One region of the Alcanivorax sp. P2S70 genome, then DNA from elsewhere that is predicted to be linked to it. Evidence: predicted binding sites of a transcription regulator. Region 1 holds the regulator's gene; each other region holds the start of a gene.
What was found. The regulator FNR, encoded in region 1, switches genes on or off when oxygen is low (the NO sensors DNR and NnrR bind a similar motif). The targets are predictions, from matches to a motif close to TTGATNTANATCAA.
Positions count from the first base shown of each region.

Region 2: the regulator FNR is predicted to act here: its motif matches at 1,036-1,049, upstream of cyoA (ubiquinol oxidase subunit II).
Region 3: the regulator FNR is predicted to act here: its motif matches at 8,333-8,346, upstream of ccoM (cytochrome c oxidase subunit CcoM).

Region 1 is NZ_AXBZ01000004.1:77,075-87,807, reverse strand. Features, by position in the region: gene ccoN (cytochrome-c oxidase, cbb3-type subunit I) at 1-554, shown strand, start outside; gene ccoO (cytochrome-c oxidase, cbb3-type subunit II) at 566-1,204, shown strand; gene Q672_RS19720 (cbb3-type cytochrome oxidase subunit 3) at 1,201-1,353, shown strand; gene ccoP (cytochrome-c oxidase, cbb3-type subunit III) at 1,350-2,279, shown strand; gene ccoG (cytochrome c oxidase accessory protein CcoG) at 2,388-3,797, shown strand; gene Q672_RS19705 (FixH family protein) at 3,766-4,284, shown strand; gene Q672_RS19700 (heavy metal translocating P-type ATPase) at 4,281-6,638, shown strand; gene ccoS (cbb3-type cytochrome oxidase assembly protein CcoS) at 6,626-6,823, shown strand; gene Q672_RS19690 (sulfite exporter TauE/SafE family protein) at 6,813-7,592, shown strand; gene hemN (oxygen-independent coproporphyrinogen III oxidase) at 7,659-9,032, shown strand; gene fnr (fumarate/nitrate reduction transcriptional regulator Fnr) at 9,104-9,826, shown strand; gene Q672_RS19675 (universal stress protein) at 9,823-10,733, shown strand, end outside.
Region 2 is NZ_AXBZ01000011.1:43,456-54,188, forward strand. Features, by position in the region: gene Q672_RS22100 (MFS transporter) at 1-999, opposite strand, end outside; gene cyoA (ubiquinol oxidase subunit II) at 1,152-2,165, shown strand; gene cyoB (cytochrome o ubiquinol oxidase subunit I) at 2,204-4,204, shown strand; gene cyoC (cytochrome o ubiquinol oxidase subunit III) at 4,197-4,838, shown strand; gene cyoD (cytochrome o ubiquinol oxidase subunit IV) at 4,835-5,191, shown strand; gene Q672_RS22125 (SURF1 family protein) at 5,331-6,044, shown strand; gene Q672_RS22130 (ATP-binding protein) at 6,063-7,397, shown strand; gene Q672_RS22135 (response regulator transcription factor) at 7,401-7,946, shown strand; gene Q672_RS22140 (VOC family protein) at 8,126-8,548, shown strand; gene Q672_RS22145 (AraC family transcriptional regulator) at 8,604-9,614, shown strand; gene Q672_RS22150 (sterol desaturase family protein) at 9,708-10,337, shown strand; gene Q672_RS22155 (DUF3301 domain-containing protein) at 10,354-10,695, opposite strand; gene Q672_RS22160 (DUF1415 domain-containing protein) at 10,692-10,733, opposite strand, start outside.
Region 3 is NZ_AXBZ01000007.1:100,376-111,108, reverse strand. Features, by position in the region: gene dapC (succinyldiaminopimelate transaminase) at 1-292, shown strand, start outside; gene Q672_RS20350 (ArsC family reductase) at 496-843, shown strand; gene dapD (2,3,4,5-tetrahydropyridine-2,6-dicarboxylate N-succinyltransferase) at 879-1,913, shown strand; gene dapE (succinyl-diaminopimelate desuccinylase) at 2,005-3,138, shown strand; gene Q672_RS20335 (DUF1656 domain-containing protein) at 3,357-3,557, shown strand; gene Q672_RS20330 (efflux RND transporter periplasmic adaptor subunit) at 3,572-4,408, shown strand; gene Q672_RS20325 (FUSC family protein) at 4,398-6,503, shown strand; gene Q672_RS20320 (aldehyde dehydrogenase family protein) at 6,596-8,194, shown strand; gene ccoM (cytochrome c oxidase subunit CcoM) at 8,402-8,530, shown strand; gene Q672_RS20315 (Dyp-type peroxidase) at 8,624-9,493, opposite strand; gene plsB (glycerol-3-phosphate 1-O-acyltransferase PlsB) at 9,671-10,733, shown strand, end outside.

The DNA.
Region 1 (10,733 bases):
TGACCCTCTCTGGTGCCTGGCACAAACTGCGTACCGACCCGATCATCCGCTTCATGATTGTCGCGCTGTCGTTCTACGGCATGAGCACTTTTGAAGGGCCAATGATGTCCATCAAAACGGTCAATGCACTCAGCCATAACACCGACTGGACCATTGGTCACGTGCATTCCGGCGCACTGGGATGGGTTGCCATGATCACCATTGGAGCAACCTACGTGATGGTGCCCCGGCTCTTTGGTCGTAAGCAGATGTATTCGATTGCCTGGATTAATGCCCATTTCTGGTTAAGCACCATTGGTACTGTGCTTTACATCGCGTCGATGTGGGTCTCCGGGATTATGCAGGGACTGATGTGGCGAGCGGTGAACACCGACGGCACCCTGACGTTCAACTTTGTTCAAGAGCTGGTAGAGCGTCAGCCTTTCTACGTGATTCGCCTTCTTGGCGGTGTCATCTTCCTGGCGGGCATGATCCTGATGGCCGTCAACGTCTACAAAACCCTGCGCGGCGAACGTGACACCCACGGCGCCGACAATGTCTTGCAGACCGCCTGAGGAGAGCCGTCATGTCCAATGCACATGAAGTAGTAGAAAAGAATGTTGGCCTGATGATCGTGCTCACCCTGATTGCCGTGAGTTTCGGTGGGCTGGCAGAAATTGTTCCTCTGTTTTGGCAGAAAGCAACGACTGAGCCGTTGGAAACGCTGGAGCCCTACACCGCACTGGAAATGGAAGGTCGTGATATTTATATCCGTGAAGGTTGCCACGTATGCCATACCCAGATGGTACGGCCGTTGCGGGCTGAAACTGAGCGATTTGGACCCTACTCCGTGGCCGGGGAAGACGTTTGGGAGCACCCCTTCCTGTGGGGTTCCAAGCGCACCGGGCCCGATCTTGCCCGGGTCGGCATCCGGCCGATTACAGAGCAGTGGCATCGTGAGCATTTGCGCGATCCTCGGCAGGTCGTCCCGGAATCCAATATGCCGGCCTACCCCTGGCTGGAAACCACTCCCGTGGACTGGCGCCATACTGAGCGCAAGTTGCGGCTGTTCAAAGATACCTTTGGGGTTCCCTATACCGATGAAGGTATTGCAGAGCAGGTAGAAAAGTTCCAGAACGGCGAATGGTCCGAGGCAAGTGAGGAAGATGCGCTTGTGGCCTATTTGCTCTCCCTTGGTCGCGAGCGCAAGGAGATCAATCCATGAGCTATCACGCCTTGTTTACGCTGGTCTTCTTTGTGGCCTTCATGGCAATGACCTTCTGGGTCTATCGCCCCAGCCGCAAACAGGATTACGAAAAGCTCGCTCATATTGCGCTCGATGCAGAGCGTCAACGGAAGGGGGATGACCAATGAGCAATTTTTGGAGCTGGTTCATTATTGTCATTGTTGCCATCAACCTGCTGGGGTGTGCGGGGTTGTTGCTCTGGAACAACTCGATTTCTGCAGAAGAAGCGGCAAAGGAAACCACCGGGCATTCCTTTGATGGCATTGTAGAGCGGAACTCCCCCCTGCCACGCTGGTGGCTGGGACTGTTCATCGGCACGCTGATCTTTGCGTGTGTGTACCTTGCCCTGTACCCGGGGCTGGGTAAGTTTGAAGGGATGCTGGGTTGGACCAGTGCCAGCCAGTACGATAGCGAAGTGGCATTGGTTGAACGCCAGACTGGCCCCTTGTTCGAACAGTACGCGCAGGTTCCGATTGAAGAACTGATCAACTACCCCGAGGCACTTGCTGTGGGGGGGCGTCTGTTTGCCAACAATTGTGCCATCTGTCATGGATCGGATGCTCGGGGCGCCAAAGGTTACCCGAACCTGGCAGACGATGTGTGGCTTTATGGTGGCTCAGCAGAGCAGATTGTTACCACAATTACGGCTGGACGTCAGGGCATGATGCCACCGATGGCCGCCGCCATCGGCAATACCGATGACGCAGTTCGAGACATGGCAATCTATGTTCAGAGCCTTAGTCGACCCGATGTCGCAAACAAGGGTAGCAACGCTGCCGCTATTGAACGGGCAAAGCCGAAGTTCGTGATGTGTGCAGCCTGCCACGGCCCGGATGGCTCCGGCAACCAGATGCTGGGTGCGCCCAACCTGACCGATGCCAGCTGGCTTTATGGACCTCGCCTCGAAGATATTGAGTACACAATCAGGAATGGCCGTAGCGGGAATATGCCAGCTCATGAAAACCTGCTGACCAAAGAGCGCATTCATGTGATCAGTGCCTACGTTTATAGCCTTTCTCATAAGCCGGACACGAAAGGCCTCCCCTCGCCGTGATGTAAGGCCCTTGGGTCTCTACTTGGACAATCTGTCGCAGTGCCAGCGTCGCTGGGCTGCGTCAGAATGGAATTCACACAGCCACATCTCCATGGGTGGAGGTCAGCCATGTCCGATCCGCAACGTATTCCGATTCACGACGCCAATAGTGACGGGGCTGTGAGCCTGTACAGCAAACGCGAGCGTATTCAGGTAAAAGCCACCAAGGGACGTTTCCAGGCTATTCGCAATGCCACTATTCTTGGCACCATGGGCCTGTATCTGTTCCTGCCCTGGGTGCGCTGGGATGGCCAGCAAGCAGTGTTGTTTGATCTGCCGGGGCGCCAGTTCAGGATTTTTGGCTGGACGTTCTGGCCACAGGATTTTCTGTTCCTTTCGTGGACGTTGATTATTGCCGCATTTGCCCTGTTCTTTTTTACCGTCCTGGCGGGCCGGGTGTATTGCGGTTACGTGTGTCCACAAACGACCTGGACCCGGTTTTTCCAATGGATCGAACACTGGTGTGAAGGCGACCGGCATAGCCGGATAAAAATGGACCATGCCCCGTGGACGATCAGCAAGATCGTCCGTCGAACAAGCAAGCATATTCTTTGGCTGATTCTGGCATTCCTGACCGGCTTGACGTTTGTAGGGTACTTTTCGCCGATCACAGACCTTTCCCTGCGCATTCTTTCTCTGGGATGGGGGGGCTGGGAGCTGTTCTGGGTGGCGTTCTTCACGGTAGCGACCTATGGCAATGCTGGCTTCATGCGTGAGCAGGTGTGTCTCTACATGTGTCCCTATGCGCGCTTCCAGAGTGTGATGTTCGACGACGACACATTGATCGTTTCTTACGATGAGGGGAGAGGCGAGCCTCGAGGACGCGGGGCCAAAAAGAAGCAATCGGAGAATCCCGATGCTCCCGGTGATTGCATTGATTGCGGAATGTGTGTGCAGGTCTGCCCCACTGGAATCGACATTCGTGACGGTCTGCAATATGAGTGCATTACATGTGCGGCCTGCATTGATGCCTGCGACGATGTGATGGACCACATTCGCAAGCCTCGTGGTCTCATCCGGTACACCACAGATAATGCCCTTAATGGCAAGCCCTCTCATATTCTGCGCCCTCGCCTGCTGGCATACGGGGCTGCCCTGCTGGTGATGTCGACGTTGTTTATGGTCAGTCTTTACAACCGGGTCCCCTTGCAAGTCGATGTGTTACGCGACCGTAATCAACTTTATCGAACCACCAGCTCAGGGATGATCGAGAATATTTACCGCATGGAAATTCTCAACAAGAGCCAGACCCCCCAGCGTTATGAACTGGAGCTTGAAGGTCCAGCGGGTTTAAGCATGGAGAATCGTACTGAATTTACCCTGCAGGGCGGCCAGACTCTGACCCTCCCGGTGACCGTCAGCTATGATCCCTATGAAGTTGAAATGACCTCTTCCACGATCTGGTTCACCGTCAGATCGCTGGATGACCCGGATGTGGAGAACCGTCATGAGTCACGATTCATTGCCCCACGGCGATGAGAAGCCCTGGTACCGCCATCCCTATCTTTGGCTTGCCATGTTGTTGCCGGCCTCTGCGGTGGTGGCGGGTCTGGTAACTCTTTATATCGCCATTGTGAATGCCGACTCCCCGGTAGTGGACGAATGGTACAAGGAAGGTAGAGGTATCAATCGCTCGATGGAGCAGGAACAACTTGCTGCCCGCCTTGGTATTGGCCTGGAGCTATCCCAGGTGGGAGCAGGCATTCAGGCGCGCCTTCTCAGCCGCACAGCGATCCCCTTGCCCGAAACCATTACCGTAACCCTGCGCCATCCGACTCTCGCAGAAAGGGACGTGACCATAGAGCTGTTCCAGCTTGACAGTCACCATTACCGTGCGGATGGAACCTTGCCGGTGGATGGCCGACGCAAAGTGACTGTCACCGCAGCGGGAGGTCACTGGCGGCTTTACCAAACCGTGATGACTGGTGATGGGGATCTACAGCTGGGGCACGTGCCCGCTACATGAGCAACACGACTTGTTGGCACTGCAGCAACCCTGCAGTCGGTACCGTGACGGCGCGAACGCCGGAGGGCCCCCGACCGGTTTGCTGCCCTGGCTGCGCCGCTGCCGTTGAAACCATTTACGGCCTGGGGCTAGAGGATTACTACAACGTCCGGGAAAGTGCTGCTCCGATTCCTGATGACAGTCGTATGGCACTTAACCTCGCGCTGTTTTCTGTCCCCGAGCTGGTGGCCCCCCATCTCAGAAGTACCCCGACTGGACAGCAAATACGGTTGCAATTGTCGGGCCTGACTTGTGCGGCCTGTAGCTGGTTGATTGAAAAAACACTGGGTGATCAAACGGGGGTTCACAATGCCAGCGTTAATCTGGCAGGTATGACCCTGAGTGTGGACTATGAGGGAGAAGCCCGGGTTGAGGACACAGCCAGACGAATAATGAGGTTGGGCTATGGGGTGTCGTTGTTGAACGCCCCCCATGAAAAAGCCGCGCAGCAGCAGGAGCAACGAAAACTTGTCGGACGACTGGCTCTGGCGGGACTGGGAGCCATGCAAGCCATGATGTATTCGACTGCACTTTATATTGGTGTATTCGATGGCAGTGATGCGATCTACGAAATCCTTTTTCGTATCGCCAGCCTGATCGTGGCCACACCCGTGGTTTTTTATGCCGGATGGCCATTCTTCCAAGGGGCGATTTCCGGGCTGCGTGACGGACGTCTGACAATGGATGTTCCCATTGCCCTCGCCCTTCTGCTTGCGTGGGCAGGCAGTCTTGTCGTCATGGCCATGGGGGGAAGCCATGTCTATTTCGACTCAGCGGCCATGTTTGTTTTCTTCCTGCTTGCCAGTCGCTGGTTGGAGCTGCGACAACGACAGGCTGTTCACCGTGCATGGCACACATTGGAGGAAACCCTGCCCCTTGCTGTCAGGCAATACGATGAGGGGAACGATAACCCCTGGATCAGTACTCGACAGATTGTCGCCGGCATGTCGTTGGTGCTTTATCAGGGCGAGACCGTTCCCTGCGATGGAGTGATAAAACAGGGCCATGGTGCTTTTGATGAAGCCGCCATTACTGGTGAGTCTCTGCCCCGAGACGGAGTTGCAGGTGATACCGTCCGAGCCGCCAGCAGGCTGGTAGAAGGAAATGTGGTTCTGGAAGCGCTCGGGCCTCCCGCTTCCAGCCTGGTAGCCAAAATCGGTGATCAGGTAGAACGGGCACAACTGGAACGTCTCAGTGTGGTCCGGGACTGGCAACGAGTCGCACCGCTTTTCACCTTGTCTGTGCTCTGTCTGTCGCTCTTTACGTTTATCTGGCACTGGTCCTCCGGACCAGCACAGGCATTCGAATATACACTGGCAGTGCTTGTGGTAACTTGCCCATGTGCCCTTGCTCTGGCGGTTCCGTTGACCGTAACGGCCACTTTGGGCAGTGCCTTGCAGCAAGGTGTCCTGATCGCATCGCCACGTCAGTTTCTCTCTCTGCCAGAGATTGGCGGGGTTATTTTCGACAAAACCGGCACCTTAACCGCCGGGGAATTCCAGTTCATTTCCAGCAAATGTGTTACGGATGACTTCAGCGAGCCGCAACTCATGGCGATTGCTTCTGCCCTGGAGTGGCAAAACCCTCACCCCCTGGCTGCGCCGTTTCAACAACGCTATCGAGACCCTGAGGTTATCGAGATTGAGGCGGATCAATGCGGTGTCACTGGCTTCCGGGGAGAGAGTCGGTGGCGAATCACCGGCTTGCCTGAACAGGCAAGGGATGGCGCCACTTGTCTCGGACTTTACCAGGACGATGAGCTGCGCATGGTGCTATCTCTGGCTGATAACCTGCGCAGCGAGGCCGAAGGCGTCCTTCAGGATCTTGTAGCGCAAGGTATGGTGGTGCGAATGGCGACCGGCGATAACGCCGTTGCCGCAGGAAAGGTTGCCGCCCACCTTCCGTTACAGGAATGGCGTGCAGATCAAACCCCGCAGAGCAAACAGGAATGGATAGCCTTGTTGGAGCAAAACCAGCGCCAATTAATGGTGGGTGATGGTATCAATGATGCCGGAGCCATGCTGGCTGCGAGCGTGTCTGTGGCAACCGGAAATGCCACCAGCCTGGCTCAGCGGGCTGCTGGTATTTTTCTGCTGAACGATTCATTGCGAGCACTTCCCCGCCTTGCACCACTTGCATCGGCCTGCCGGCATCGGATTTGGCAAAACCTGGGCTGGGCTTTTCTTTATAACTTGCTTGCGGTTCCCTTTGCTGTAGCAGGCTGGATTCCACCGTGGGCGGCAGCGATTGGTATGTCTGCCAGCTCGCTGCTGGTGACGTTGAATGCAACAAGGATGGCACGATGGAAATTGTGATTTTGCTGATTCCCCTCGCCCTGCTTTTCCTGGCGGGCGCTATTGCGGCCTTGTTCTGGGCGCTTCGCAAGGATCAATTTGAGGATCTGGATAACGCTTCCTGGCGCGTGGTGTTCGACGATCGTGCCCAGCGTAAAACTTCCCGCCACGATCGCGGAAAGGAATCGAACGCCAATGATCAATGAAACCTTACCCGGACTCATCCTCGCGTCAATATTGATTGGTGCAGGAGGCGCTGGCCACTGTGTGGGCATGTGCGGGGGAATCAGTGGCGCGCTGACCTTTGCGGTGCCAGAACAACGTCGTACCGGGCTAAGGCTTTGGGGTTGGCAGTTGCTGTTCGGCCTTGGGCGACTCGCGACCTATGTTTTATTAGGCGCGACCGCAGGAGCACTGGGTGGCGAATTGCTGGACGCGTTACCGGCTCCGGCCATGACGGTGGGATTGGCGCTGGCCGGTGTATTGATGCTGTTTCTTGCCTTGCATCTTGCGGGCAAGGGAGGGTTGCTGATGGGGCTGGAGCAAGCGGGGAAGTCTCTTTGGCGCCGCATTCAGCCTGTGACAAGGATCTTTATGCCCATCGACCGGATTCACAAGGCCTGGCTGTTGGGGATGGTGTGGGGTTTGTTACCTTGCGGGCTTGTTTACGCCGCATTAGCACTGGCCGCCACCTCTGGAACCGCCACCAGCGGGGGGCTGGTGATGGCGGCATTTGGCTCTGTCACTGTTGTTCCCGTGGCGGCAACTGGCATTGTGGCATCCCGGTTGACCCTGTTGAGAGGGCCCCGTGCGCGGAAAGTGTCGATAGCAATGGCGCTATTGCTCTCTGGCTCCTTCTTCCTGATGGCATGGTGGATGAGTTCCAGCGGGCATGATCATGCACATCACCACTTGGATTCTCCTCATCACGGGCATGTCGCCCCCTCCTCGTTACCAGACACTCATCGACATTGACCCAGATCAAGATTGGCTGGCCCCTGTCCCGGGATAATAGGGACAGATTTCAGGGAGTCAGCCGATATGCAAGATTGGAACGAAGCGTTAATAGGTCGCTACGGAGGGCCCGGGCCGCGCTATACGTCGTACCCTACGGCTCCCCTGTTTCATGAGGATCTTCCTGTTGATGCCTTTGTTGAGGCCATGGAGGAAGGCAACAAGGCACGCCGCCCTCTATCGCTCTATGCCCATGTCCCGTTTTGCCACCACGTATGCTACTACTGTGCCTGCAACCGCATAATTACTGCGGATCGCAGCCTCGCCGAGCGTTACCTGCAACACCTCAAGAAGGAAATTGTCAGGGTCGCGCAGCATGTAGATTCCCGCCGTCAGGTAACACAGCTGCATTGGGGCGGAGGCACCCCTACCTATCTGACAGATGCACAGATCACTGAGCTGGTGTATCACCTGGCCCGGCATTTCAACCTGCGTGAAGATGACCGTGGTGACTATGCGATCGAAATCGACCCTCGTACTGTGAATAGAGCCCGTCTGGGGCTGTTGAGAGGTCTTGGATTCAATCGCCTTAGCATTGGGGTCCAAGACCTGAATCCCTTGGTGCAACAGGCGGTCAACCGCATACAGTCCTATGAAATGATTAGCGATACCTTGGGCTGGGCGCGGGACTTTGGTTTCAAATCGATTAACGTTGACCTGATTTCCGGCCTTCCGTGGCAAACCGAAATGACTATGGCCCGTACCCTTGAGCAATTGATCAATCTCAAGCCGGAGCGTATCTCGTTATATGGTTATGCGCATTTGCCCGATCGATTCAAGATTCAGCGTCAGATAGACGACGCGGCTCTCCCCTCTCCTACCGAAAAGATACGCATGAACGTACGCGCAGGTCGAATGCTGCAGCAATCCGGATATCGCTTCATCGGGATGGATCACTTTGCACTGGAATCCGACGAAATGGCAGTGGCTCAGCGCAATGGGCTGCTACACCGCAATTTCCAGGGTTACACCCTGCATGGCGACGCAGACTTGCTCGGAATGGGGGTCAGTGCGATCAGCCAGGTGGGCAATTTGTACGTTCAGAATCACAAAGTGTTGAGTGACTGGCAGGCAGCGATTGGCCAGGATCAGTTGCCTCACCATAAGGGCTACCTGCTGGACAAGGCTGATCTCATCCGGCGGGACATCATTATGAAGCTACTGTGTGATTTGCGCCTTGATATCCCGGCGTTTGAGCAGCAATGGGAGATTTGTTTCCGGACGCACTTTGCTGATGCCATGGTCCAGTGGCGGGATTTTGCCGAGCAGGGGCTGGTGGTATTCAATGACGATACACTGATCATAACCGAGCAGGGCCGTTTGGTTAGCCGGGCCCTGGTGCAGCCGTTCGATGCGTACCTGGGAAACAGGCAAACCAAAGGGTTTAGTCGTATAATCTGAACCAGAGTCAGCCATGTATTGCGCGCTGAAACGCGCATGAATTCGTCTGTCGCAAAACCAAGGATGTGACCGTGTCCCAACACGTTTCCTGTAATGATTGTAGCTTGAGCCCTGTTTGCCTGCCGCTGGCTGTCGCGCCCGCGCAAATGGACCAACTCGACAATATTATTCGCCGTGGCCGTCCGCTCAAACGTGGGGAGCACCTGTACCGTGCATCCGATAATTTCGAATCGGTATTTGCTGTTCGATCCGGGGCGATCAAGACCTACGTGGTTAGCCCGGACGGCGAAGAACAGGTGACCGGTTTCTATATGCCCGGCGAGGTATTGGGAATGGATGGAATCAGTACCGCTCACCATGTTTCCAATGCCAAGGCACTGGAAACTGCAACCGTGTGCGAGATTCCTTTCAGCCAACTTGAGAACCTGTCACAGCAGATCCCCACCCTTCAGCACCATTTTTTCAGCCTGATGAGTGATGAAATACGCGCGGATCGTGAGCTGCATATGCTTCTCAGCAAGAAGAGCGCGGATGACCGGGTCGCCTCACTGCTGCTTTCCATGTCGGCAAGACACCAGCGCCGAGGCCTGAGCAGCCACAGTTTCCGCCTGCCCATGTCTCGTTATGACATCGCCAACTACCTGGGGCTGGCAGTAGAAACTGTGAGCCGCATTTTTACCCGTTTCCAGCAAAAGGGGTGGCTGGAGGTGTCCGGTCGTGACATTGAGATTCTTGATCGCGCCAGTTTGTGCGGCAATGCACCGGATACCGGCACCGTGGAGATACAGCTGTGAGCCAAAACCTACTGATTGTTCTGGACCCTGATCTTAAAGCGCCGCAGCCCGCGCTTTCCAAGGCTCTGTTGCTGGCCAGAGAAGAAGACCTGGAGATTACCGTTTTTGTTAACGCCTATTCCGGCCCCATGGTGCGTGCGGTAGGACTGGATGAAGAGCGTTTCAATGCAGCAAAAAAACAGATAACCCATGCCTGGGAGCAGAGAATTTACTCCCTGGCGGGCGCGCACCCTGTTTCGCTGGCCCTCGTATGGGCGAGGCGCGAAATGGATGCGCTTCGCACCGAGATTCTGCGCCTATTGCCTGATCTGCTGGTAGTACATACCAGCCGGGAACAAGGGCTAAGGCGACATCTTTTCACCCCACGTGACTGGCAATTAATTCGTAAAGCCCCTTGCCCTGTGCTGTGTGTACACAGCGAATCATGGGAGCAACCTCCTCGATGGCTGGTAGCACTGGATCCTGGTGAACAGGATGATGATGCTGCGCCTCTGGCGAACACATTGCTCAGTCATGCCCGCACCCTCACCCAATCATTGAATGGCAAACTGCAAGCGTGCCATGTGATGGATGGTGTGGATGACAGCCTGGTGATGTTAGTAGCTGAGGGGGTGCCTGACTACGCAGCAACCCTTGAGTCCCTTAAGGCACACCATAAGCAACAATTTCTGGAATATGCCCGTTCTCAGGGGCTCGACAGCGAGTCTGTTGATCTGTTGGAGGGCCCTGTGGCCGATGCCCTTGCCCGACACTGTGAAGAGAATCAGATCGATGTATTGGTGGTGGGGACGGTGCGCCGCAATCTGGCCGAGCGAATGCTACTGGGGTCAACGGCAGAAACCGTGATCACCCGAGCCAGAAGCGATGTGCTGGTCATCAAACCTGACCGGTTCGAATCCCCCTGGGT
Region 2 (10,733 bases), on a different contig from region 1:
CAACAATGGGGTGAGCAGGCTGAAAATGCCGATCATGGCGGCCAGGGCCCCCACGGTGGTGCGTTTACCAATGCGGGCGGCGATCCAGCCGGAGCCAATGGTCGCCATGATTCCCACAAAACCTCCCAGAATTTGCACGGTCAGCACTTCCGCAGTGGTCTGGCTGCCCTGAAAGGCAATCCACGACAGCGGGAAGATAGTCACCACATGAAACAGCGCGTAGCTGGCGAGGGCGGCGAATGAGCCAATAAAGATGTTGTAGCCCTCTTTGCGCACCATCTCGGTGGTGCGGATCGGCTCCAGCTCACTTTCTTCCATGGCTTCAGTGTACTCCTCGCCCAGCACCAGACGCAGACGGGCAAACAGGGCCACCACGTTGATGGCAAAGGCCACGAAGAACGGATAGCGCCAGCCCCAGCCCAGAAAATCTGCGGCGCTCAGGCTGTTGTACAGGTACAGGAACAGGGCGCTGGCGATCACAAAACCGATAGGCGCGCCCAGTTGGCCGATCATGGCATACCAGCTACGACTTTCTTTGGGAGCATTCAGTGCCAGCAGAGAGGGGAGACCATCCCAGGAGCCGCCAAACGCGATGCCCTGCATCACCCGAAACAGCGCGAGAAGGGCAATGGCGTAGCCGCCGAGCTTTTCGTAGCCGGGCAGGAACGCAATGCCGGCGGTGGCGGTGCCCAGCAGGAACAGAGCGGCGGTGAGCTTGATGCTTCGTCCCCACTGGCGCTGGATCCACATAAACAGCGCGGTGCCGAAGGGACGCGCCACAAACGCCAGGGCGAACAGCATGAAGGCGTAGAGCATGCCTTGCAGCTGACCGGTGAAGGGGAAAAAGAGCTGAGGGAAGATCAACACCGAGGCGATGCCGTACACGAAGAAGTCGAAGTACTCGGAGGTGCGGCCGATGACCACGCCCACAGCGATTTCGTTGGGAGCCACGGGGGCATGACTCTGGCCTTGAACAGGGGCCGGATAGGTATGGGACATGTTGTGCGCTCTTGCTCTACTGTTGTTATCGGTGCATTGATTTACGTCAATGCTCACCTAGGACTTTAAGCGCATGGGACAAAATGTCCAATACCCGCTTTGCAACCTGCTGGATAGAGTTCCCTCATCATAAACCAACCTGAAAAACGCCAATGCAATTAGTTAGATATTTGCGTGGAGCGTCGTTGACGTTGCTAGCGACCCTTCTGCTTTCCGGTTGTGACACCGTTGTGATGTCGCCTTCCGGTGATGTGGCCCTGCAACAGCGGGATCTGCTGGTCTGGGCCACCGTGTTGATGTTGCTGGTCATTGTGCCTGTGATCGTGCTGACCCTGTGGTTTGCCTGGCGCTACCGCGAGACCAATACCGAAGCGACCTACAAGCCGGAATGGACCCATTCCACGGTGCTGGAACTGGTGATCTGGTCTGTGCCGCTGATGATTATCATCGCGCTGGGGGCCATGACGTGGGTAAGTACCCACAAACTGGATCCCTACCGTCCGCTGGATCGCATTGATGCGCAGACCCCCGTGCCGGTGGGCCTGGAGCCACTCACCGTGGAAGTGGTGGCACTGGACTGGAAGTGGCTGTTTATCTACCCGGAGCAGGGTATCGCCACCGTCAATGAGCTGGCGGCGCCGGTGGATCACCCGATCCGCTTCAAGATCACTGCCTCCACCATGATGAATTCGTTCTTTATCCCGGCCATGGCTGGCCAGATCTATGCCATGGCGGGCATGGAGACCAAGCTCCATGGGGTGATTAACGAGCCGGGCGTCTACAAGGGCTTTTCCGCCAACTACAGCGGCGCCGGCTATTCCCAGATGAAGTTCGATTTCCACGGTCTCAGCGAGGCAGATTTTGATGCCTGGGTGGCCAAGGCCAAGGCCAGTGACAACGCGCTGGACCGGGAAACCTACCTGGAACTGGAAGCCCCGAGTATCGACGACCCGGTGACATTCTATGGTCAGGTGGACCCGACCCTGTATCACGCGATTTTCAACCGTTGCGTGGCACCGGGCCAGACCTGCATGGAAGACCTGATGTACCACAGTGGCATGGGCCAGCACGGCGGCCACCACGGTGAGGCAGACACCGGCCATGAGGGCCACGGGAAGCATGAAGGTCACGCTGGGCACGACCAGCATGGAGGCCATCATGACTAATACAGCATTCCTGATCGCTAACGCAGTAGGTGCCGCCCATGTTTGAGAACCTGGACCTGACCAAGCTGATCTTTGGTCGCCTTACCTGGGACGCGATTCCCTTTCATGATCCGATCATCCTCGGCACCTTCGCTGTGGTGGCGGTGGGCGGTATCGCGCTGCTTGCCGCGCTGACCCGCTACAAGCTGTGGGGCTACCTGTGGAACGAGTGGTTCACCACCATCGACCACAAGAAAATCGGCATCATGTACATCATTCTTGGCCTGGTGATGCTGCTGCGCGGCTTTGCCGATGCCATCATGATGCGTCTGCATCAGGCCATGGCCTTTGGGGATTCCACCGGCTACCTGCCGCCGCACCACTACGACCAGATCTTCACTGCCCACGGCGTGATCATGATCTTCTTCGTGGCCATGCCGCTGGTAACCGGGATCATGAACTACCTGATTCCGCTGCAAATTGGCACCCGCGATGTGGCCTTCCCGTTCCTGAACAACTTCAGCTTCTGGATGACCACCGGCGGTGCGGTACTGATGATGGTGTCGTTGTTCATTGGTGAATTCGCCAAGACCGGCTGGCTGGCCTACCCGCCATTATCGGGGATATTGCAGAGTCCCGGAGTCGGGGTGGATTACTACATCTGGGCGTTGCAGATCGCCGGGGTGGGTACGCTGCTGTCCGGGGTGAACCTGCTGGTGACCATCGTCAAGATGCGGGCGCCGGGCATGAGCCTGATGAAAATGCCGGTGTTCACCTGGACGTCCCTGTGCACCAACGTGCTGATCGTGGCCGCCTTCCCGGTGTTGACGGCGGTACTGGCCATGCTGTCCATGGACCGTTACCTGGATACCGCCTTCTTTACCAACGATCTGGGCGGCAACGCCATGATGTACGTGAACCTGATCTGGATCTGGGGACACCCGGAGGTGTACATCCTGATCCTGCCGGTGTTCGGTATTTTCTCCGAGATCGTGGCCACCTACAGCCGCAAGCCGCTGTTCGGTTACACCTCCATGGTGTACGCCACCGTGGTGATCACCGTGCTGTCCTACCTGGTGTGGCTGCACCACTTCTTCACCATGGGCTCGGGGGCCAGCGTGAACTCGTTCTTCGGGATCACCACGATGATTATCTCGATCCCCACGGGGGCGAAGATCTTCAACTGGCTGTTCACCATGTTCCGTGGCCGCATCAAGTTTGATGTGCCCATGCTGTGGACTGTGGGCTTCATGGTCACCTTCGTGATTGGGGGTATGACCGGGGTGTTGCTGGCGGTGCCGCCGGTGGACTTCGTGCTGCATAACAGCCTGTTCCTGATCGCGCACTTCCACAACGTGATCATTGGTGGCGTACTGTTCGGTCTGTTCGCCGGTATTACCTACTGGTTCCCGAAAGCCACCGGCTACAAGCTGGACGAGTTCTGGGGCAAGATGTCCTTCTGGTTCTGGCTGATCGGTTTCTACTTCGCCTTCATGCCGTTGTACGTGCTTGGTCTGATGGGCGTGACCCGTCGTGTCAGCCACTTCGAGGACCAGTCTCTGCAGATCTGGTTCCAGATCGCTGCCCTGGGGGCGTTCCTGATCGCCATTGGTATTGCCGCCTTTATCATCCAGTTGGTGGTGAGCTTCCTGCGCCGCGAGAGCCTGCAGGATGAAACCGGTGATCCCTGGGATGGCCGTACGCTGGAGTGGTCTACCTCCTCGCCGCCGCCGCCGTACAACTTTGCGTTCACCCCGCAGGTGCACGATCTGGATGCCTGGTGGCAGATGAAGCAACACGGCTTCCAGCGCCCTGAATCCGGCTTTATCCCGATTCACATGCCCAAGGGTACCTGGGCGGGTATCGTGCTCTCCGGTATCAGTGTGGTGGTCGGGTTTGCCCTGATCTGGCACATGTGGTTGCTGGCAGGGGTGTCTTTTGTGGCCCTGATAGGCACTGCGATCTACCACACCTTCGATTACGACCGTGACTACTACATTCCGGCGGAAGAAGTAGAGCGGATTGAAGCAGAACGTACACGGAAACTAGCCAATGTCTGATACCACGATGACTGCTGCTGCAACCGACAGCAGCCAGAACGGCCAGCTGGAGTTTCTTGTGAAGGGGGATCATCACCCCCAGAACGGCACCCTGCTGGGTTTCTGGATCTACCTGATGAGCGACTGTCTGATCTTCGCTTGTCTGTTCGCCACCTACGGTGTGCTCGGCCGCAGTTATGCGGGTGGGCCTACCGGGATGGAACTGTTCGATCTGAACCTGATCGCCATCAGCACCTCGTTGTTGTTGATCTCGTCCATTACCTACGGCTTTGCCATGCTGCAGATGCAGGCCAATCGGTTGAAGGGGACGATGTTCTGGCTGGCCGTGACCGGCTTGCTGGGCGCCGGCTTCCTGGGGCTGGAACTGTATGAGTTTCATCACCTGATTCACGTAGGTGCCGGTCCGCAGACCAGTGGCTTCTGGACGGCATTCTTCGCGCTGGTGGGGACTCACGGCCTGCACGTATTCTTCGGCATCGTGTGGCTGGTGACCCTGCTGCTCCAGCTGAAGAAGCGCGGCCTGATCCCGGAAAACAAGCGTCGGGTATTCTGCCTGTCCATGTTCTGGCATTTCCTGGACGTGGTCTGGATCGGTGTCTTCACTTACGTTTATCTGATGGGAGTGCTGCCATGAGCGAGCATACACACGATCATGATCATCACGATGCGGACATTCCCCACGTTTCCCTGAAGGAATACCTGACGGGCTTCGTGCTGGCGGTGATTCTCACCGTGATTCCATTCTGGTTAGTAATGGGCGATGTGTTCGAGAATTCTGCCACCACTGTCATGGTGATTCTGGGGTTTGCCCTGGTGCAGATTGTTGTGCACATGGTGTTCTTCCTGCACATGAACTTCCATTCGGAAGGCGGTTGGAACATGCTGGCCCTGATCTTCACGCTCATCCTGGTCTTCATTACCCTTGCCGGTTCCCTGTGGGTGATGCATAACCTGAACGTGAACATGATGCCGGGGATGATGGACTAGGGTTACGGTCATTCCCGCTGTGGGAGCTTGACTGCAAGCGATGCATGCCTCGCAAGTTAGGTAATCGCTTGCAGGCAAGCTCCCACAGGTTCTTAACCCTTCCTGCTTCCCCTTTCCCCACGTTTGAAGAGGCATGACCATGGCTCGTCGACGTCTTCTTGCTTTCCTGTTTCTGTTGCTGACAGCGTTGGCCTTTGTCGGCTTTATGTCGTTGGGAATCTGGCAGGTAAAACGGCTGGCCTGGAAGGAAGGCCTGATCACCAGGGTGGATGCCCGCGTGCATGCCGAGGCCGTTGAGGCCCCTGCCCGGAAGACCTGGGCAGAGGTATCCGAAGATCAGCATGAATACCTGCATGTGCAGATGAGTGGGCAGTATCGCGTGCAGGCCGTGGCACTGGTGGCTGCCGCTACGCAAGAAGGGCAAGGCTATTGGGTGATGGCGCCACTGCAGCGTACTGACGGCAGCTGGGTGTATGTAAATCAGGGTTTTGTGCCCCAGTCAGAGCGCAAGGCGGCCAGCCAGGGCTCCTATACCCCGACGGGGCCGGTCACCGTAAAGGGGTTGTTGCGCCTGAGTCACCCCGGTGGCGGCGTGCTACGCGACAATGTGCCGGCCGAAAACCGCTGGTATTCCCGCGATGTGGAGGCCATGGCGCAGCAGCAGGGGCTGTCCCCGGTGGCACCATATTTTGTGGATGCCGGACCTTCAGGTGTGGACTTGCCCGTAGGCGGGCTTACGGTGATTCAATTTCGCAATAATCATCGGGTTTATGCTCTGACCTGGTTTGCGCTGGCGCTGGGGATGCTGCTGGCGGCCTGGTTGGTGCTGCGGGATTCACGCCGAAAGCGGTAAACTGGGGTCATGGAAACCATGTCATCTGCTCATTCAACCTCGTCGGCGTCTGCGCCGGGTCCGCTGTTTTCGGCCATTCGCCGCAACAGCGATGACATCACCGGACGCAAGAACCTGCAATTGCTGATCCAGCTGCGCTGGATCGCCATGTTTGGCCAGCTTGCCACCATCCTGGTGGTCAATTACGGCTTTGGCATTCGTTTGCCGGTGGCGCAAATGCTGGTGGTACTGTTTGGCCTGTTGCTGCTCAATGCGGTCAGTCTGCTGCGCCTCAAGTTGCCAAAGAGCATCGGTAATACCGAGCTGTTTCTGTCACTGTTGATCGATGTGGCGACCCTTACCATGTTGCTTGCGCTTAGCGGCGGTGCCACCAACCCCTTTGTATTCCTCTATTTGCTGCAGGTGATTCTGGGGGCGGTGTTGCTGGAGGTGTGGTCCACCTGGGTAATCCTGGTCACCACGACGCTGTGTTTTGGATGGCTGGCCTGGTACGGGCATCCGCTGCCCATGCCGCTGGATCATTCCAAAGGGCTGTTCAGCCTCTACATCGAAGGGATGCTGATCTGCTTTGTGCTCAACGGTGTGCTGTTGGTGATTTTCATCAACCGTATTACCCGTAATCGCCGCCAGCGTGATGAACACCTGGCCGAGTTGCGCCAGCGAGCCGCAGAAGAAGAGCATATTGTGCGTATGGGCTTGCTGGCCTCCGGTGCGGCCCATGAACTGGGCACCCCATTGGCGACCCTGTCGGTGATTCTGGGGGACTGGAAGCATATGGAGCCTTTCAAATCCGATGGTGATATGGCCCAGGAAATTGCTGAAATGCAGACCCAGGTACTGCGCTGCAAGTCGATCGTCAGCGGCATCCTGTTGTCCGCGGGTGAGGCCCGCGGAGAGTCGTCGGAAGAAACCACCGTTCGGGAGTTTCTGGATGAGCTGGTGGAGGAATGGCGCGATACCCGCCCGGTGAAGGATTTTATTTACCTCAACGATTTCGGTACGGATTTGAGTATCGTTTCCGATTCGGCACTGAAACAGAGTATTCACAACGTTCTGGACAATGCTCTGGAAGCGTCGCCGAACTGGGTCCGGCTGGATGTTCATCGCGAAGAGGAAACCCTGCTGGTATCGGTGACCGATCGTGGGCCGGGTTTTCCCGCGGAGATGCTGGATAACCTGGGGCGCCCCTATCAGTCCAGCAAAGGGCGGCCGGGCAGTGGACTGGGGTTGTTCCTGGTGATGAATGTCTTGCGCACCCTCGGGGGCAACCTGCGGGCCCGCAATCTGGTCCAGGGTGGGGCGCTGGTGACCTTGTCACTGCCGCTATCGGTCGTGACACTGGAAGAGGAGTGAGACGTGTCTGACGCAGTGGAAGAACGTTTGCTGTTGATTGTCGAAGACGACGAGGCGTTTGCCCGAACCCTGAGCCGGTCGTTTGAGCGGCGCGGTTACCGGGTGCTCCATGCGGACAGCCTGGAAAGCGCACAGGGTCTGCTGGCGGATCACGACCCCGGCTATGCCGTGGTGGACCTGAAACTGAAGGGCGACTCTTCCGGGCTGGCCTGCGTGCAGGCCCTGCATCAGCACGATGAGCAGATGTTGATCGTGGTACTCACCGGCTATGCCAGCATTGCCACGGCGGTGGAAGCGGTGAAGCTGGGGGCCTGCCACTACCTTGCCAAGCCATCCAATACCGACGATATCGAAGATGCTTTCAATCGGGCCGAAGGCAATACCGAAGTGTCCCTGACCGCACGTGCCACTGATCTGAAAACCCTGGAATGGGAACGTATTCACGAAACCCTGGCAGAAACCGGGTTTAATATTTCAGAAACGGCTCGCCGCCTGGGGATGCACCGTCGCACGCTGGCTCGCAAGCTGGAAAAGCAGCGGGTCAAATAGGGCAATGAATAGTTAACAGTTAACAGTGAATAGCGAAATTCAAAGTCAAAATCTTTTGCGTCACATGAGTCCCCCGTAGGCACCCCGCCAGCGACGCTCCTACAAAAAGAGGGGGGGTCGAAAAGCGATCACGCCATTCGATTGGCTATGGAAAGCCCATTGTCTCAAGGAGGGAGACCATGACGGATGTTCGCGTTAACCCCTATCTGAATTTTCCCGGTAATTGTCGTGAGGCGTTTGCGCTGTATGCGCAGGTACTGGAGGCTGAGATCAGTTTTCTGATCACGATGGGGGAGTCGCCCATGGCCGATCAGGTGCCGCCGGAGAACCACGATCATATTTGTCACATCAGTCTTGAGGCCGAAGGTCTTGTTTTGATGGGGTCGGATTGCCCGCCGGATCAGTATGACAAACCCCAGGGCACCATTATCAATGTGCAGACGCAAACCGCCGCACGGGCAGAAGAGATCTTTACCGCATTAAGCGATGGGGGCGAGACCCGCATGCCTATGGAAGAGACCTTTTGGGCGGAACGTTTTGGCATGTGCATCGACCGCTTCGGGGTGCCATGGATGGTCAACTGCGACAAACCCATGCCCTGACAGGTGCTGGACAAGACAGGTGTCTGTGCCGGCATGAGTTCGTATACTGCTGACCATGAGCCAGACACCTGCTTCCGATAACGGCATTTTTTTATGGATGACCTACCAGGCCATGACCCGCGCCGGGCTGGACTGCGCGGCCATTTTTGCCAGTGTCGGCATGCCGGATGAGCCGCCGGACCAGTCCGAGCGACGGATCAATTCTCCTCAACAGCGTTTCTGGGCCGCGGCGCAACGGGTGAGTGGCGACCCGGATATCGGGCTGCATATTGGTGAGCTGATGCCACCGTTTCGTGGCCAGGTGCTGGAGTACCTGTTTCTGTCCAGCTCCACCTTTGGTGATGGGCTGCAGCGGGCATTGCGCTATAACCGGCTGCTGACAGATGCCCTGCAATTGCAACTGCGGATAGAGTCCGGGGTGGCCATTCTTGCCGGGCTGGAACACTCCGAGCGCCATTATCTCGAGTGCGCCACCACCCTGGTGCTGCGTTTTTTACAGCAGGTCAGCGATGGGGAGTTTCGTCCCGATCGGGTAACGTTCTCCCATAACCGGGGTGCCAGTGCCGAGGCGTATCAGCGTGTCTACGGTTGCCCGGTGGTGTTGGGGGCGGAAGAGGGGGCAATACATTTCGATGCTGCCCTGTTGGCGCGGTCGTCCCTGGCGGCGGAGCCGGAGCTGTTACGCGTGCATGAAACCCTGGCCGCCCGAAAGCTGGAGGATCTTGCGCGCCAGGATTTTCTGCATACGGTGGAGCAGGCGCTGGGTGGCTTGCTGGAGCAGGGGGGGGCGTCACTGGATGCGCTGGCGGAACGGCTGGGGCGGACACCGCGCAGCCTGCGCAGTGAGTTATCGGCGTTAGGAACCAGCTTCAAGGAGGTGCTGGCCGGTTACCGCGAGCGTTTGGCCCGGCGCCTGTTGGCTCGCACCCAGGAGCCGATTGACCAGATTATCTACCTGACCGGTTTTTCCGAACCGGCGGCCTTTACTCGGGCGTTCAAGCGCTGGACCGGCGAAACCCCCACCGCGTTTCGAAAACGCATGCACGCGGAACACCGCGATTTTTGATCCTGCTGACAGGGCGTTCTCCGCTGGCGATCAAAAGAGACACGGCCTGTGTACGGCATGATGGAGCCTCTGTCATTGTTATGAGGGTTTCCCATGCTTGGTTTTCCTGTCGCGTTGCTCACGGCCAATGCCTTTGAGTGGTATGCCCACAAGGTGTGGCTGCATGAGTATCCCCGCAAGCATCGCAACAGCCCTTTCTTCAGTCATATTCGCCATCACAAACGTGTGCGGCTGAACGGGTTCGAGGACGAGCATTACACGATGCCCATGTTCCAGGATCAGGAAATTTTCAACGAAAAGGTGGCCTTGATCGGGTTGTGTGCGGTGTTTACCCCGACGGTGGCAGTGGCGCCGTTTTTTACCGCGGGGATCTATTATTCCGCCTGGCAGTACTGGCACAAACACAGCAAGGCGCACCTGCAGCCTGAGTGGGCCCGTACCCAACTGCCGTGGCACTACGACCATCACATGAACACCCACCAGGATGCCAACTGGTGCGTTACCCGGCCCTGGTTTGATTACCTCATGGGCACCCGGGTGATTGGTGACGACAGTGTGGCGGAAACCAATCCGTTGGGTATGGCATTGCCCGGCTGGCTGGAACGGCCGGTGAATCGGGTGGCGCGTCGTTTGCTGCCGAAGGCGTTCCAGCGACTGGACGCCAATCGCCATAGTGAACACGGGCGTCGTCAGCGTGGCGAGGTGGAGGAGATCGCCGCCTAGACGAAGGGGCGCAACATCAGTGCAGCTGTTCTGGCGGCGGTGTGTAGCGGTGGGGCGGTAATTCGACTCGCTGCACGACGCCGCCCATGACGATGGTGTGGCCAGAATAGCGCTCGCCGCCGGTGACGGTGAACTCAAACCGGTAAATGCGGGTGATACGCAGTTTGTCATTGCCATCGCGTTGTAGAGTGAGCTTTTCCAGCCCTACCGTGTCATCCAGGAATTCCACCTGTTCCCGCTCGCAGTATTTTCGGGTGTAGATCAGAGCGCGTTCACGAATACCGTGGGCGCGCCAGAACAGCGCCGCAATGATCACCACGGTGGTCACCAGCAGGATGTCCGCCAGATCCAGATTCATCGGCGCGCTCCCGGCAGGCCGCCGAACAGGCTATGCCA
Region 3 (10,733 bases), on a different contig from region 1:
CCTCTACCGGGAAAAATTCGATGCCGTGCTGGACATTCTCGGTGGCCCCCTTAAGGTTAGCGCCCCGGCGGCCGGCTTTTATCTGTGGCCCAAAACGCCCATCAGCGATGAGGATTTCGCCAAACGGCTACAGGCAGAACAAAACGTCACCGTGCTTCCCGGCCGCTACCTGTCCCGCACCGTCAATGGCAAGAACCCGGGGGAAAAGCGGATAAGAATGGCACTTGTGGCACCGCTGGAAGAATGCATCGAGGGAGCTCAACGCATCAAGGCTTTGCTGGATACCCTCTGACATAGCTGTAGGAGCGTCGCTCGCGGCGCGTTCACAACCGTCATTTAAAGTCGGTTTTACCACAGAGCTCACCGAGTTCACTGGGATAAAACAATGGGTTTTCCCTGTGCCTCTGTGTTCCCTGTGCTGAGGTTGCTTTTGATCCTGGTGAGAAATCGCGCCGCCAGCGGCGCGCCTTCGGAAAGGTTTGGAAAGGAAGAATCATGGAACTGACCATCTTCGGCATCAAGAACTGCGATACCATGAAGAAAGCCATGAAATGGCTGGATGACAACGGGGTTGCCTACCATTTTCACGACTACAAGAAAGAAGGCGTTCCTGAGCAGCGCCTGCGTGAATGGCTGGAAGCGCTGGGCTGGGAAACCGTGATCAACAAGCGCGGCACCACCTGGCGCAAACTCGATGATGGCATCAAGGCAACCATGAACACGGAAAAAGCGGTGACCGTGGCCTTGGAGAATCCGTCCGTCATCAAACGCCCGCTTCTGCAAAACGACAGTTTCATCACCGCCGGCTTCAATGCCGACGAGTGGCAACAGACTTTGAAATAAACGTCGGACGTCCGACGTAGAAATGAGAGGACATCATGAGCAACTATTTCGCTATCGCCCTGGGCTGCGGCACCAAGAACCGTAACGACAACTGGCTGGAAGTCTACTATCCAGACCCGGCGCTGCACCCGGACGCCAAGCTGGTAGAGGTGATTCGTGAAGAGCTGGACTACCAGGGTGGCAACGCCGCCATTGAACTGACCCACCGTCAGGTCCAGCACATTGCCCGCGAGTGGCGTGAGGCGGGCTTCGAGCACGAAGCCAGCTATGCCGTAGCGTTCCAGGAAAGCGATCGCCCCGTGGTGCTGACCGTGCTGGAAACAGATGCCGAGCCGGCCACCACCCCGGAAGCCTATCTCAAGCTGCATTTGATCTCTCACCGTCTGGTGAAACCCCACGGCGTCAACCTGGCCGGCATGTTCCCACTGCTGCCTAACGTGGCCTGGACCAACGAAGGTGCGGTAGACCTGGAAGAGCTGCAGGAGCGCCAGCTGATGGCCCGCCTCAATGGCAAGGTGCTGGAAGTGAACAGCGTGGACAAATTCCCGAAAATGACGGACTACGTGGTCCCTGCCGGCGTGCGTATTGCCGACACCTCCCGGGTTCGCCTGGGCGCCTACGTTGGCGAAGGCACCACCATCATGCACGAAGGTTTCATCAACTTTAACGCGGGCACCGAAGGCCCCGGCATGATCGAAGGTCGAATCTCTGCCGGTGTATTTGTAGGCAAGGGCTCCGACATCGGTGGCGGCGCCTCCACCATGGGCACCCTGTCCGGTGGCGGCAATATCATTATCTCCCTGGGCGAAGGCTGTCTGCTCGGTGCCAATGCGGGCACCGGCATCCCCCTCGGCGACCGCTGCACTGTCGAGGCAGGCCTGTACATCACTGCCGGTTCCAAGGTCCAACTGATGGATGACAAAGGCGAGCTGGTCGACACCGTCAAGGCCCGTGATCTGGCCGGGAAGTCCGACCTGCTGTTCCGCCGCGACACCATCAGCGGTGCCGTTCAGTGCCTCACCAACAAAAGCGCCATCGCACTGAACGACGAACTGCACAAGCACAACTAAAACAGCGACAAGCGACGAGTCACAAGCCACGAGCAGACCTTCCGGGTTTGCCGGCTTGTAACTTGTGGCTTGAGGCCTGGAGCTGAATTTAATGTCCCGCACCCTCGACTACACCAAGGAACTCATCCGTCGCGCCTCCGTCACCCCGGAAGATGAAGGCTGTCAGGACTGGATGATTGAAAAACTCGAAGAACTGGGCTTCGAATGCGAAACCCTGTGGTTTGAGGAGGTCCGCAACTTGTGGGCTCGCCGGGGTACGCAAGGGCCAGTTTTCGCCTTTGCCGGGCATACCGACGTGGTTCCGACCGGAGATGTCTCCGCCTGGAAATACGATCCATTCACCCCGACCGAGGAAGGCGACTTGCTCTACGGGCGCGGTACAGCGGACATGAAGGGCTCCATTGCCGCCATGATGGTGGCCATTGAAGACTTCGTGGCGGCCAACCCCAATCACGCAGGCAGCCTGGCCCTGCTGATCACCGCTGACGAAGAAGGCCCTTCCGTCAACGGTACGGTCAAGGTAGTGGAAACCCTGCAGGCACGTAACGAACACATCGACTACTGCCTGGTGGGCGAACCTTCCTCAACGAATACCGTGGGGGATGTCATCAAGAACGGCCGCCGGGGTTCACTGGGCGCCCGGCTGATCGTCAAAGGAATCCAGGGGCATGTGGCCTACCCGCATCTGGCACGCAACCCGGTCCACGATGCGGCGCCGGCACTCGCGGAGCTGGCCGCCGCGGAATGGGACAAGGGTAATGACTTTTTCCCTGCCACCAGTTTCCAGATCTCCAACATCAACGCCGGAACCGGGGCCACCAATGTGATTCCCGGTACCTGCGAAGTGATCTTCAACTTCCGCTTTTCCACCGAACTGACTGACGCCATCCTTCGTGAGCGCACCGAGGCCATCCTGGACAAGCATGGTCTGGACTACGATCTGACCTGGACGCTTTCAGGCCAGCCGTTCCTTACCGATCGGGGCGCACTGGTGGATGCCACTGTCACGGCCATTCGCGACGTCACCGGCAAAGAAACCGAACTGTCTACCGCTGGCGGCACCAGTGACGGACGCTTTATCGCACCCACAGGTAGCCAGGTCGTAGAGCTCGGCCCCATCAATGCCACCATCCACAAGGTCGATGAGCACACCAGCATCAGCGAACTGGATACCCTCACGGCAATCTATACCCGGTTGCTGGGGAATTTGATGGGCGGCGCCTGACGCAACACCGCCCGCTCGAAGCCCATCAGCCCATCACCCGCAGGCTGGCTCCGACAGTTTGAGGTGATCGGCAGTGGAAACCTGGCCTCTGAGAGAACTTGCCTGCAAGCGAGCCCGATAGCGAGCTACCCGCACACATCCGCATACCGGCGGGGGCGCCTACAGCGGCTCCACTTTATCCGCTACCATGGGTGAAACATCGAGCACCGGGGACAACAATGTGGCTGCATGAAATACCCGTGGGAGGCCTGCTGGTCAGCCCCATGGTGTTATTCGTACTGCTTGGCTTATTGCTGACGGCCCTGACCTGGTGGGTACTGCGCTTGCTCGGCTGGCACCAACAAATCTGGAAAGCCGCCTGGCTGTATTTGTCACTGTTTGTCTGTTACCTGGCGCTGTCAGTGCGCCTGCTGAGTTAAGGACACAGATGCTGATGTCTCAACGTCTACGCATACTCATCACTGTCATCGCCGTGATCATCGCCCTGCTTGCTGGCAACTGGGTGTGGAATTACTACCTGTATGCTCCCTGGACCCGCGACGGTAAAGTCCGGGCAGAAATCATTACGCTGTCTCCCGACGTTTCCGGCTGGGTAGCAGAGTTATCCGTGGGCGACAACCAGCAAGTACGCAAGGGCGACCCGCTATTTCGCATCGACGACCGACGTTACCTGGCTGCCCTCTCCCAGGCCGAGGCCCGCCTTGCCTATCAGCAAGCCAGTTACCAGCTCGCGCAGAAGCGACATGAACAAGCCACACAAAACGACCAGGAACAAACGCAACTGGCCCTGCAGCAAGCGGCGGCCAACATGGCCATGGCCGAAGCCGAACTGGAGAGTGCAAAACTCAATCTGGAGCGCACCCGCATCAGCGCTCCTGCCGACGGTACGGTGGCCAATCTGGCGCTTCAGGAAGGCAACTTTGTGAAACAGGGCGAGCCCGTACTGTCCATGGTCCGCGAGAACAGCTTCTATGTGACCGGCTATTTCGAAGAAACCAAGCTGCCGCTGGTGCATGTAGGTCAATCTGCCACCGTGGTACTGATGAATGGTGCCCATGCACTCAACGGCAAGGTCACCAGCGTCGGGCAGGCTATCGCCAATGCCAACACCCGTACCGATCAGCAACTGCTGCCACAGGTACAACAAACCTTTAACTGGGTACGACTGGCACAGCGAATTCCCGTCCATATCGAGCTTGAATCGGTCCCCGATGACCTGCTGATCGCTGCAGGTATGACGGCCACCGTGCGGCTACACGATGACCCTTGATTCCCGACTGGCGACAATCCTGACGCCAGACCGGCAATCGCTGCTGTTTGCCCTCAAGGGCATTCTCGCCATGGCACTGGCCCTGTGGCTGGCCATGCTGATGCAACTGGAACGCCCCTACTGGGCTCTGATTTCTGCGGTCTTTCTGCAAATTCGGCCGGAAACCGGACTGGTGATTGAAAAAGGCCTGTGCCAGATCGGCGGCACACTGGTCGGCGGGGCCGTCGGGCTGATGATCCTGGCCTGGTTACTGCCCTACCCTCTGCTGGCCATTGTCTGTCTGATGCTGTGGATCGGTCTCAACGCCGGCGCATCCGCCTGGCTACGTCAGGCCAATTTCATCTACGGCTTCGCCATGGCCGGCATCACCGCCACACTGATTGTGGTGATCTCCATAGCCAATCCCCACGCCACCAGCAGTATTGGTATCTTTCATGTGGCCACCGCCCGTGTCAGCGAGATCATCCTCGGCGCCACCTGCGCCACCCTGGTCAGTAATCTGTTCTGGCCAGCCCATGTGGCGGGCCTGCTACGCAATCATGCCCGCAATGCCCTCAACCAGACGCTGGCCTATCTGGAGCTGGAGCTTAATCCTGCCGGCACCCACGCCACCCGCCACCAGCAAGTGGACAGCTTGCTGCAGGACATCTTTGCCCTGAGTGATGACAGCTCCGCCGTTTTCTATGAAGGCAGCCAGGGCCCGGGGCGAGCAAGGGCGGCAACCATGGTGTGTCACAAGACCCTGTCCCTGATTGCCCGCATTCGCGTGATCGGCCGCCTGATGCGCAATCATGACGACCTGCTCACCGATGAGATCCGTGATGTCCTGACACAACTGCGGCAGTCGTTCCTGCGCATGCGAGAAACCCACTCCGCCGAGCAAGCCATGGAAGAAGCCCAGCAGCTTCGCCATACCCTGCGCACAGCCCGTAAAGCGCAACGCAGCACGGTCCCCGCTCTGCAACGGCGTTTCTATCTGGTCGCCCTGAACCTGACCAGCGACCTGATCCTGGCACTGGAAGCCAACCGTGCCCTGTACCACAGCCGCGAGATGCAGCTGCGCCCGCCGTCATTGAAACCCTATCGCGACTGGCAAGTGGCCGCCGCCGTTGGCCTGCGCAGCGCGCTGGTGTTCTTGATTGCTGCCGGGCTCTGGGTGGGCACCGCCAGTCCCATGGCGATCATGCTGATGGTCATGCCGGTGATGTTCACCATTCTGTTTGCCCGGTTACCCGAGCCGGACCTGGTACTCAAGCGGGCGACCTTCACCTCGGTACTGGCCACCCCTGTCAGCCTGTTTTTCGCCCTGCCGCTGCTGGCCATGGCCAATGGCAGCTTCCCCCTGCTACTGGTGGTGCTGACAGCCCCCCTGTTTGTCGCACTGCTGGCGATCAGCAAGAAAGAAACGCTCGCCTACGGTCTGGGCTTTTGTACTCCCTACATCATTCTGGTCCAGCCGGGTAATGACATGGATTTTGATGTGGCCAGGGTCGCCAGCAACGGGCTGGCCATCACCGCTGGTATTTTTATCGCTTTTCTCATGTTCCGTCTGATCACGCCCCCCAACGGCGCCGGGCTGCGCAGGCGCTTGATTCGTCATACGGCCAATGATCTCAGACGAGTGACCGAAGGCCCCCGTGCGCAACAGGAGGACTGGTTCAACGCCCGCATGGCCGACCGCCTGCGCTGGCTGACCGTGTGCGACAAGGCTCTGCCAGAAACCCGGCGACACTTCACTGACCTTGGGCTCACCGGCCTGAACCTGGGCCAGGTATCACTCTGGATCCACAGTCACCTGCATGAAGACAGCTCACCCAGGGTGCGTGAGTGCGCCAGGCAATGGCAGGATGCGCTGGCCCATGGTTATCAGCTTTGCGCCCAAGGCAAAACTGACAGCCAGTTTTTGAATCGCTCTGCTGAACTGTTGCGAGCCCTGCAAGGGGCCGGAGTGAATCACACCCAGAAACTGCAGATCACCGGCGCTCTCGAGCGCATTGATCTTACCTTCCAGCGCATGGCCACACGCCTGAAAGAAGGCGTCACCGACCCGGACATTGTCCCCGGAGACCTGACAGAACGGCCCATACAGCCCTAGCCACAGTGTCTACTCTGTGTTTCCCTAAAGGTACTTGGATTCCGTTTTCAGCCCGGCGAAGTCCGCACTTCGCATGATAGAGAGCCCACCCCATGACTATTCAGGAAACCCTGCAACCCGGTGTTGTGGTTGATACCAATCCAGCCACCGGCAAAGCCGTGGCCGAGCTTAACGAAACCGACCTGACACGCCTGCCAGCCATCATTGCCGGCGCTCGTGAAGCCCAGGCAATCTGGGCCGCCAAGTCGTTCAAGGAACGAGCCCGGCATATCCAGATGATGCGCAGCTACATTGTCGATCGGGCCGATGATCTGGCTCGTATTGTCAGTGAAAGCAACGGCAAGACCCTGACCGACGCTCTGGCCACCGAAGTCCTGCCCTGCGCTCTCGCCTGTAACTGGTATGCACGCAATGCAGAAAAGCACCTGAAAGCCTCCCGCCGAGCCCCTGGAAGCCTGCTGTTCTTCAACAAGCGCACGGAAATGTTGCGCCTGCCACTGGGTGTGGTTGGCATTATCAGTCCCTGGAACTATCCGCTGTCCATTCCCTTTGGCGAAATCGTCATGGGGCTGATGGCAGGTAACGCCATTATCCTCAAAGTGGCAGCCGCCACGCCGGCGGTTGGGCGGGCTATCGAACAGATCGTCACTGCCGGTGAACTACCTGAAGGCCTGTTCACCCACGTGGTGGGGTCCGGTTCAAAAGTCGCCACCGGATTTTTCGAGAACGGGATCAACAAACTGTTCTTTACCGGCAGTGTCCCGGCCGGCAAGACCCTGATGGCGCAGGCTGCGCAAACCCTGACCCCGGTGTCACTGGAGCTGGGCGGTAACGATCCCATGATCGTGCTGGAAGATGCCGATCTAGAGCGCGCTACCAACGGCGCCGCCTGGGGCGGGTATCAGAATGCCGGGCAGAGCTGTGGCGGTGTTGAGCGTATCTATGTGGTGGACGCGGTCTACGACGCCTTCGTGGAGCTGATGGCCCGCAAGACCCGACAGCTGCGTCACGGCGTTGGCTGCAAGGGCTTTGACGTGGATATCGGTAGTCTGACCACCGCAGGTCAACTGCGTACCGTGCAACAGCACGTGGAGGATGCTCTCGCCAAGGGGGCCCGAATCGAAGCCCAGTCTCGCCCCGTCGGTGATGTGGATAACGGCTACTTCTTCCCGGCCACCCTGCTGACCCAGGTCACTGATGACATGCTGACCGTCTGCGATGAAACCTTTGGCCCGGTCATTGCAGTTCAGCGCGTGGCCAATGAAGAGGAAGCCATTCGCAAGGCCAATGATTCCCACCTTGCACTGACCTCCTCCGTCTGGACCCGGGACAACAAGCGCGGCCGCGCCATTGCCGCCCGCCTGGAATCCGGGGTCACCACCGTCAACGATCATCTCTATACCCATGGCCTGTCCGAAACCCCCTGGGGCGGCGGCAAACAGTCCGGCATCGGCCGCACCCACGGCCCCGAAGGGCTGGAAGAGATGACCCAGGCCAAAGTGGTCAACTGGGACATCCTTCCCTCCAAACGGAATATCTTCTGGTATCCCTTCGATCAAGCCACCTATAACGGCCTCAAGAACGCCATGCAGTTTGTCTTCCCCAGCGGCATTGCCCAGTGGCTCAGCGCCTCACTGAAACTCACCCCCTTCCTGGTGAAGAAGATGTTTACGCGCTGGAAAACGGATTAAGGCAGTTAATAGTTAACAGTGAATAGTGCGCGGGTTCAGGCCCGTGCCGCACACAGATCAGAGGCCGCGCCCATACCTTGGGCGTGGCCTCTTTCGTTTGTGAGAATTCGCAATGGCATCGAGAGAATCACTCAGGATCTGACGTGGATCATGGTAGTTTGGGATTCCAGGTCTATGCTGAAAGCGAGAATTCAGGGAGGGTAACCCATGTACACAGACACAATGGTCATCGCCAGCATTGCCGTTATTGGTGGCATCTTCCTGTTTGCTGGTTGTTTCGCCTTGTTCATCTGGCTGGATGCCGCCAACGACGAAGACTCCAGCGAAAAACATTAATTCTCTATCCAGAAACAAGAAGGCCGCGCCCAAGCATGGGCGCGGCCTCTGATCTGTGTGCGGCACGGGCCTGAACCCGCGCACTATTCACTGTTAACTAACCCCATCAATCCACGCCTGCGTCGGCACATACCACCACGAACTCATTACCGGCCGACTGAAGTCCAGCAGGCGATCACGCACGGTATCATCCGCAATGCCATACATACGCCGTAACAGGTAGTCGTGACGGTCAAGCTCACAGGCAAAAGCCACAAAGTAGAGGCCATGCTCAGTCGTGTCTCCGTATGGCACCGAGCGACGCCACATTTTTTGAGGGACACCATCGCGGTCCACATCAGTACGCCCCACATGGGAATCCTCCGGCATATCCTCCGGAGAAAACTCCACGGCATCCACCTTTGTTCGGCCAAACACTTTTTCCTGATCAGGGACGCCCAGTTCGTTAAAGGCCTTAAGGTTATGAACCCACTTCTGTGTCAGCAACCAGCTCCCTCCGGCACCAGGATGAGGTTCGGCAATAAAGGTCGCCTTTTCCGCTTTTTCGCCAGAGGGGTTACCGATACCATCCACGAAACCGGTCAGATCACGCATATCGTGATAAACGAAACCATTCAGTTCCAGCTGGGTACTAAAGACCTCATCGACAAGGTCTCGCACCTTGAGTCCGGTATCGAACACATCGCTGCGGCTCTTGCCCTGTACCCAGACCCACAGATCACCCTGGGTTGCCGGCACATGGCCCTCAAGAGAAAATGGCGGAAAGCTGAAGCGAGTATCAAGTCGGCTCCACAATTCCGGCCCCAGCGCCAGAATTACCGGCGTCTGCTCGCTTTTCAGGGCATTCAGTGCCGCCAACGCCCTGCGGATGGCCTGTTCATCCCGGCCACTGCCAAGGCTCAGCTCGAAAAAAAGGTGGTACTGATAACTGCGATCGAAGATCCCCGCTTGCGGTGTAGACACCTGCGACTCCTTGGATACCCGGTTAAGGTCGACAGGCATTTTAGCAGGCAACCGCGCTAACCCGTAGCCATAGTGTGGGAAAAGAGCGCCAATTTGAAACAAATTGAAATATCCATTGGTGTTCGCGCCAGCCCCCTTTCGCTAAACTTGGCACACATTAGTCACCTGATAGCCACTATGAATCCTTGGTTTGGCCTGGACCGACTGGCCTTTTTCCTGATCCGCATTTTCTTGCGCTTGTGTACACGTGCTAACGCCCTGCCCGGCAATGTGGATGACCTGCAACTGGCCCCCAATACCCCGGTGGTCTATGTGCTGCGCGAACGCTCGGCATCAGACGCTGCCGCGGCTGACCAGTCTGCGCGACGCCTGGGGCTTTCTTCCGCACTGGGCGGCTTGACGCTGGGGCAGACGCGCCTTCGCCACAGCTATTTCCAGCTCTACCGTCGTCAATTCGGTAATCGCCGCCAGCGCAGTCCGATCTCCCCTCCCCGGTTGGAAAAGCTGGTGGCAGCGCTCCGCGAAACGCCTGGCGCGGATGTGCAACTGGTGCCGGTCTCAGTGTTCTGGGGGCGACGCCCCGAGAAGGAAAGTTCATTCTGGCGCCTGTTGTTTTCAGATAACTGGTCCCCTGCCGGCTTTATCAAGAAATTCTTCATCATCGTCACCCAGGGGCGCCAGCTGTATGTGCAGTTCAGTCGCCCCATGTCACTTCGCAAGCTGGTGGATGAATGCGAGACTGACGAACAGGCCGTACGCAAGGCATCAAGAATTCTGCGAGTCCATTTCCGCCGCCAGAAAGAGGCCGCCATTGGCCCGGATCTCTCCCACCGTCGTACCCTGGTCAACACTGTAGTTGACGACCCTTCCGTTCAGGCCGTCATTGAAGAAGAGTCCCGAAATCAGGGCGTCAGCAAGGACAAACTGGAGGCGAAAGCCCGCAGTTACGCGATGGAAATCGCCGCTGACTATTCCCACACGGTGATCCGTTCCCTGGAATTGTTTCTGAACTGGGTCTGGAACCGGCTGTACGGCGGTATCCGGTTGTACAACATGGACAACCTGACCAAGGTCGCCGGTGATCACGAGGTGATCTATGTGCCCTGTCACCGCAGCCACATCGATTACCTGCTGCTGTCTTTTGTGGTCTTCCGTAACGGGCTGGTGCCCCCGCACATTGCCGCGGGCATCAACCTTAACCTGCCGGTGGTGGGCACCATCCTTCGCCGTGGTGGCGCCT